DNA from 2 places in the Brevibacillus sp. JB24b genome. Region 2 is predicted to be linked to the other one. Evidence: predicted binding sites of a transcription regulator. Region 2 holds the regulator's gene; the other holds the start of a gene.

Region 1 (3,655 bases), 740 kb from region 2:
GCTTCTCCTGTTATCGCAAAAGAAGCCCAACCTGAGAGTGCCGCTGTAGTGATAGCTTCTATTTATAACAAAAGCTTAACTCTTGATCCAGAGGAAAGACGTGATACACCTAGATTCACAGCTTCAAGCAATAGTCTGACTCTTACTGTAGATCAATCATCCGATGGTTCTAGAACACATTTTAGATATACTCTATGGGATGATAATGGTAATCAGGTAGGTAAGGTATTTAAGGTAGAAAAAGATGGTTCTGATTCAACTACATGGGATGTAAAAAAAGGAAAAAAATATTTTTTACAAATAAGCAATCGTAGTACTCACAATGGCATTTTCATCGAAGCCTCCACTGAAATCTCCATCGATTAAGCAAAGAAAGAAAAAGAGACTTTCCTTCTATGATCGGACAGTCTCTTTTTTTTTTGCCCCACATAATAGAGATATGCTTTATCAAAAGAAGTGTACCGTTATGCAAACATTGTTTTATTAACGAGTACCGTGTACCGAAATGCTCAGTTAGTGAGAAAGTTTTGACGACAAGGCATAACGTTGTTGAGGCTTGAAGCCATTAATAAGGCACTAACGTTTTTTTTATGTATGGAAATGTTATTCGTTCATGAGATAAAACTACTAGATAATATCAAAAACTGTACGGCACCTATTATTTCAATAATTCCAGCCTTCCATGGACGCATGGCCTTGCCAGCGTAGACAAAAGCTCGCACAGTTGAAAAAATATAAGCAATCGTCATCCAGGGAAAGCCTGTTATCCAAGGAACAAATAGCAGTAGTCCATGATAGACATGAGCATACACGGTCCAACGTTTGTTCTCTCGTTCACGAAAGACTGACTTTACAAAGAATGCACTACCCATAAAATGTAAAAAACTGAACAATACAATAGCTGACATTGTTAAATCAAATTCCCCACCAGCGAAAAGATACGAAGCCGCTCCTCCCATTGAGAAAATAAGAATGGCACATAAATCGTTAATGATCGCCCTCTCGCTTTTACGTTTTGCATGCCATACATTTACCAAAAGCAAAATGAACAGCGGTAGTCCAAAATAGAAAAGGAATGGATTGCTTATTAGTGGTGGTACCAAACATATAACGGCAAGTAAACCATACAATAATCCCCATTTCACCCAGTGTTCAAGCCTTGTGTTTCTTTTCACATATTGAAGGAACGGATACGACGACAAATAGAGAAACAACCAAGCAAGAAATAAAAGGATATGCATCCACTGAGGTTTTCCAGCCAGCATTCCGAAAAGAAACGGGACGCTAACCATTGCCCAACCGCCATGTTCATGGGGAATTACAATACTACTCTTCTTCACAGAGTTATCACTCCTTTCAACCCGAACCAAATCGTATTTTTATTCTTAACATCCATCTTTTAAAACTTTTTTCATCTGAAGCATTCTACAAAAAAATCAATATTTTACATGCTTCCTGACTACAGAGCGAAGTATAGCATTCCAAAGAGCAGTTTTCCATTCCTTAGACCAATCTGCCACAAGAAAGCCAAACATAGTAAAGTATTAGGATAGAAATCCAATATGTGCAAACAATCAATTTTTCTCTAGTAGAATGCACCCTAAAAAAGCATAAGAACAAAGGGAATATGACTTAAAAAATGAAAAGCCCTACTTACACAACATAACTAATAATTAGATAGGAAGACTTTCCATAAAAAAATGATGGAAAATGTAGTTTCCACTAAAACCACCTTTCCACCATTTCCTCGTAAACATCACAAGTTGTTTTTTATAGCTATTTGTTGTATATCAAGCCCACGATGCGTGCTCCAGACATACATTGACAGCAAAGCAATCACAAGGAATGCTAACCAATAAGGAGCTTCCGGCTGGATTCGGTATAATGCCGTTCCAACGATTGGGGCTACAAAGGAGCCCACCCCTGTTGCCGCCGTAGTCAATCCTGCTGCTGCTCCCTGTTCCTCTTCTCCTGACGCCATGGAAACACCTGCCGTATAACCCGGTATTGCGAACCCACTTCCAACACCGAGCAGTAAAAAAGAGAGTACGAAGCCGAACAAATGATCAATATAAACAAGAAGTAATAGACCTGTCCCTAGTATCGGGAGACCAATACGGAGCAAGGTACGAGGCATGAAGGAGCGTTTCCGAATGACTGCCATTTGGACCAATGCCATCATAAAACCAACGCAAAACAGACTAATACCAACCCATAGCGCCGTATATTTGGAATTTAGTCCAAATTTATCCTGCACATAAAAACCTGCTGTCACCTGTAGCATAACGAGAGCGCTCATCAGACACAAAGCAATCAATAAATAAGGTCGTATGCCTGGCTTACGTAGGTTCAGCTTGTTTCTCTCACCAGATGACTTCGGTGTAAAACGTGGAATACGTGCATACACCAAAAGGGCCGCAAATAGTGATAGAACAGCAGCAACGACAATCGGAAACAAGAGGTGAATCCCTGCTAGTGCTGCGCCCATGGCTGGACCGATCAGAAAACCAATCCCGCTCGCCGCACCAATCATCGCCATTCCTGCCGCCCGCTCATTCAACGGAGTTAAATCGGCCATTAAAGCCTGCCCGGAGGAAGTCATTGCGGGGAAAAACAGACCGAACAGCGTCCGTGAAAGCAACAATAGGATAAAAAGGAAAGTAAGTTCTATTTTTCCCTGTAAACCAATCCAAGCCAGCCAAGCAAACAGAACCAAACTGAACGAAAACCCAAGCAAACCAACAATCATAATTGGTTTACGACCGAACCGATCACTTTGTTGTCCCCATATCGGAGCACCAAGTAACAAGATGAGGGCAGAAGCTGATATGATCCATCCTGCATGCATTTCGTCGAGGCCCATCTCACGGATCAACGGGGCCAGATCCGGATTGATAACACCTAAGCCGATATAACAAATCATTAACGATAGGAAAATAACACGTTTGGGTTCCATATAACCACCTCCATTGGTAATTTGTAATTCTTGCAACAATCGTCACAATTGATTCAAAGAAACTCTACAGCAAAAGAGAACGACCCTTTTGCTTCTATTTTTTGTTCACCTCAGAGTATTTTCCACTCCAATAAGCTCTGATCGCCTCCCTATTACCTCAAATCTGTATTTATTATCAAGAAAATTTGAATGCTGTTCCGCCTGTAAACGGATGATTCTTGACGTTTAACGGATTATTTTTTTATCGCTCATAATAAAAAAGCGAGAAGTCCTGCATCATCCTGTCTATCTGAACAGAATGCATACAAAAACCTCTCACTTTCCCTTTTTCTTCCTATCCTATTTCCTACTATTCCTGTACTACGTCTCTAATCCCACCTTCGCTTCCTGAGCCTCCGGTAGTATTTTCCCCTCAGTCAGATAGTTCATAACCGCAGAAATAAACAGCTTGCCAGTCACAAGCATCGAGCGTTCATCCACGTCAAACATGGGGTGGTGATGTGGATACATCGCCTGAATTTCCGGATTTCGTCCTCCTACATAGAAGAACGTCCCCGGAACATGTTGTAGGTAATACGCAAAATCCTCCGCACCCATTCGAGCCTCTAACACTTCTGTTTGCTCCTCACCTACTAATCGCTTGGCAAGCTGATAAATTCGCTCTGTTTCTGTCTCGTCATTACAAAGGGCTGGATAGCC
Region 2 (3,655 bases):
ACACTAAACCCCTGCAAACCCGCTTCATCTCTTGAAACGAGAGGGACTGGTTGTAGCTGTGGAAATTGATCCTTCAATAGCGAAGCATGCTCAGATGGTGTAAACAAGGCATAAGGTAGTACGTTTAATTCCTGTTGTTCATTATCTATGACGAGCGAAGCACCTCGATTGTTACGTTCCATCTTCACTTTTTTCCCCTGTAATGTTCCTGTAAGCTGAAAATGATTGCCTCGATAACTTCCTACAAAAGATTGATTTTGTATCTTGACTCCAAAGGGAGTTGCCTTCTCCACAAATAGTTGATCGATCAATTGTTTCAGATTGGCATTATTTTGATCGGTATTCCGGCTACCTCTGCCAATAGATTCATTAGCGCTCTCCTGTGCTACAGGTAACTTGTCTGTTGCTTGTCCCAGTAAAGCTCCCAAACCAAATAAGCATACTAATATTGGCAACAACAACCAAAGATACCGTTGCTTCACGTACATGGGTACCCCTCCCTTACGTATCTCCTAACATTTATGAGATACAAGAAGGTTTTAGAACCACGTGGAAAACTTACTAATTATAGAGTCATGATAAGTAGCCATACTATCAGTACACCACAAGGAGGTGAGCGTGTGAATCAAACCGACAGGAGCCCTTCCTTACCTAAACAGGGTTGGGAACAACATGATTTATATGAATCCTGGGTAGGTCTGGCCTCACCGCTTCGTACCTTGCCACCTACCGCTACTCTCTCTGTTCGCCATACCTCACTTACAGATTTGTGGCAAACAGAGATGCAACGGACGGACTAAATTTTTTTCTCTATCTACACACCTACACTACTCTCTCCTGCCGCCTGAAGCTCTTGGCAGGAGCCTTTGTCATATGAATGAGCGTCCTTTTTTATCTTATTGCTTTAATAATGCAAACACACGGTTCACTTCGGTGATTGCTTTTTGTTCATCCATTGTGATTAACTCTTTATCTTTCATCAAGAAATGCCCATCAACAATTGTATCTGTTACATCATAGCCATTTGCCGCATAAACAACATGGGAAATAGGGTCATTCGCCGGTTGGAAATGCGCTTGAGCCGCATTTAGCATGATCATATCTGCTTTTTTACCCACTTCTAAAGATCCTAAGCTATCTTTTTGGAACACCGCATCTGCCGCATAACGAGTTGCCATACGAAGTGCTTCTTCTGCTGGTACCACTTCAGGATCATAGGATACACCTTTATGAAGGATAGCTGCTAATTTTAGCTCTTCAAATAGGTTCAAGTTATTGTTACTTGCTGAACTATCAGTTGCTAAACTTACACATACACCTTTTGCAAGCATCTCAGGAACCCTAGCTACACCACTAGCCAATTTTAAGTTACTAATTGGATTATGAGCTACTTTAACATCATATTTAGCCAACGTATCAATCTCTTCATCTGTTAAGTGAACCGCATGAGCAACTAATGTTGGGTGATTAAATACACCTAGATTCTCTAGGTGAGCAACTGGTCGTACACCATAATCCTGAACGTTTTGTTCCACTTCTGCTTTTGATTCAGACATATGAATATGTAATGGTACGTTTAATTCAATAGCCTTCTCAAGGATTTGCTGGATATACTCAGGAGAGCACGTATAAGGAGCATGCGGTGACATCATTGTATGGATACGACCGTTAGCTGCACCGTTCCAACGTGATGCGAATGATGCTGCTTCTTGTAATTTCTGTTGACGTTCTTCTTCTGAGCAAAACCCAATCACTCCACGGCAAAGTACGCCACGCATCCCAGATGCTTCCACCTCTTGAGCTACTGTATCCATATGATCATACATGTCTACAAAGGTAGTTGTACCCGTACGGATCATTTCGATAATAGAAATAGCTGTACCCCATTTCACATGCTCTGCTGTAAATTGACCTTCCATTGGCCACATTTTATCTTCCAGCCATTGTTTCAAAGGTAGGTCATCCGCAAATCCACGTAGTAGGGACATGCCTACGTGACCATGTGTATTAATTAATCCTGGCATTACATATTTATTTGTTCCATCAATGATCTCGTCATATGCTGATAAATCTTCAGGTGTTTTACCTACATATGTAATTTTTCCCCCGTCAAAGCCAACCGCTCCATTATAAATAACCTCATTTTGTTCATTAACAGTAATTACGGTTGCATTGGTAATGATTTTCATCAACGTAGACACTCTCCTCTTTTTCTGTTTTTGATTCCTTAATTTAAATAATAGGCTAAACTTTGTAAGCTGGAAGTCAAATCGTTATGATCAATTTTCACTTCTTTTTCAGTTCGAATCGTTGTTGGTGCAAAATTTAGGATCGCTTCTATTCCAGCTTCAATCAGTTTATTTGCCACCTCTTGTGCTGCGGAAGCAGGCGTCGTAATAATCGCCATACGAATTTGTTTTTCTTTAATAATTTCTTCCATTTGATCAATCGGTTCAATGACCAATCCACCTAAATCTTTGCCTATTTTCTGTGGGTCCGCATCAAAAATGGAAACAATTTTCATATTATCTTTTAAATAGACATTGTAATTTGAAATCGCTTGGCCTAAATTACCGGCTCCCACCAATGCTACATGAATCACTTGGTCCAATTTTAAGATATGACGAATCTTTTCAATCAAGTAATCTACGTCATAGCCAATACCTTTTTTTCCAAAGTCACCAAATGCAGATAGGTCCTTTCGAATTTGGGCTGGGTTAATATCCATTGTTTTGCCCATCTGTTGGGAAGAAACCGTTTTTACTTGTAACTCCTGTAGATTTGTTAAATATCGCAAATAGATCGGCAGACGGCGAACGACCGCTTCAGAAATTTTTGGTACTTTCCCCATAAATTGCACTCCTAACTTCGTTGTCTATCATGTATAGAGGTCTTGACTGCCTTTAAAACCTTATAATCTTGTCCATTAGAGAGAATGGTAATTGATCCATCCCGGCTAGTGACATACGTATCTGCCCATGATTCCTCCAAACGCTCCACCACTTCACGCATGGAGTCTTTCCACTGCTCCCGAGGAATGCCGGTTTGCACAACGGCAATCTGAGGATCCACCTTCGTTAAAAAGGCTTGAATAGAGGCTTGATTGCTACCCTGTGCCGCAACCTTTATGATCTCAGCAGGCAATAGAGAAGGATATTTTACAAGCAACCGCTCCTCTGCTTTTTCATTAATGGCACTGGTGAACAAAAATTGGAGTTTTCCTTGGGTCAGACAAAACACAAGCGAATTATCCTGTGGTGATAAAAACAGGTTCTCGCTGGGATGTAAAAATGTGATCTCCACATCTTTTCCCTCTAGTAATTGATCCTTTTCCTTTACATACACAACTTGCTTTTCCCTAGATATATGGATATTACTGTGAATTGCGAAGGCTGTCAATTTCGGCATGTAAATCTTATCAAATTGAATTTTCTCCGCTAACTTATCATAGCCACCAATATGAGTAGGTAAATCGTTTGTCAATAACAGGTAATCCACTTTTGTAACATGACGTTCAAGTAGCAAGGAAACCAGTTTTTCGGTATCCTTTTCGCTACCAGTGTCAACTAGCATGGTTTTTCCCGTTGGAAATCGAATGAGCGTACTCTCCCCTTCTGGTAAGGAGAAAAAAGTCGTGGTAAGTCCAACAAAATCT

What was found. The regulator Rex, encoded in region 2, represses fermentation and respiration genes when NADH is low (regulators of the CRP and FNR family bind a similar motif). The targets are predictions, from matches to a motif close to TTGTGAAATATTTCACAA.
Region 1: ACQV1I_RS13605 (YwiC-like family protein) is a predicted target of Rex. The motif match lies at 1,414-1,431, and genes of this name have one in related genera.

The regions. Positions count from the first base shown of each region.
Region 1 covers NZ_JBNVQV010000001.1:2,851,984-2,855,638, forward strand. Annotated here, with positions in the region: gene ACQV1I_RS13600 (hypothetical protein) at 1-366, shown strand, start outside; gene ACQV1I_RS13605 (YwiC-like family protein) at 612-1,340, opposite strand; gene ACQV1I_RS13610 (MFS transporter) at 1,757-2,956, opposite strand; gene ACQV1I_RS13615 (M20 metallopeptidase family protein) at 3,317-3,655, opposite strand, start outside.
Region 2 covers NZ_JBNVQV010000001.1:2,113,317-2,116,971, reverse strand. Annotated here, with positions in the region: gene ACQV1I_RS10350 (hypothetical protein) at 1-488, opposite strand, end outside; gene ACQV1I_RS10345 (hypothetical protein) at 621-800, shown strand; gene ACQV1I_RS10340 (amidohydrolase) at 897-2,189, opposite strand; gene ACQV1I_RS10335 (redox-sensing transcriptional repressor Rex) at 2,228-2,851, opposite strand; gene ACQV1I_RS10330 (ComEC/Rec2 family competence protein) at 2,863-3,655, opposite strand, start outside.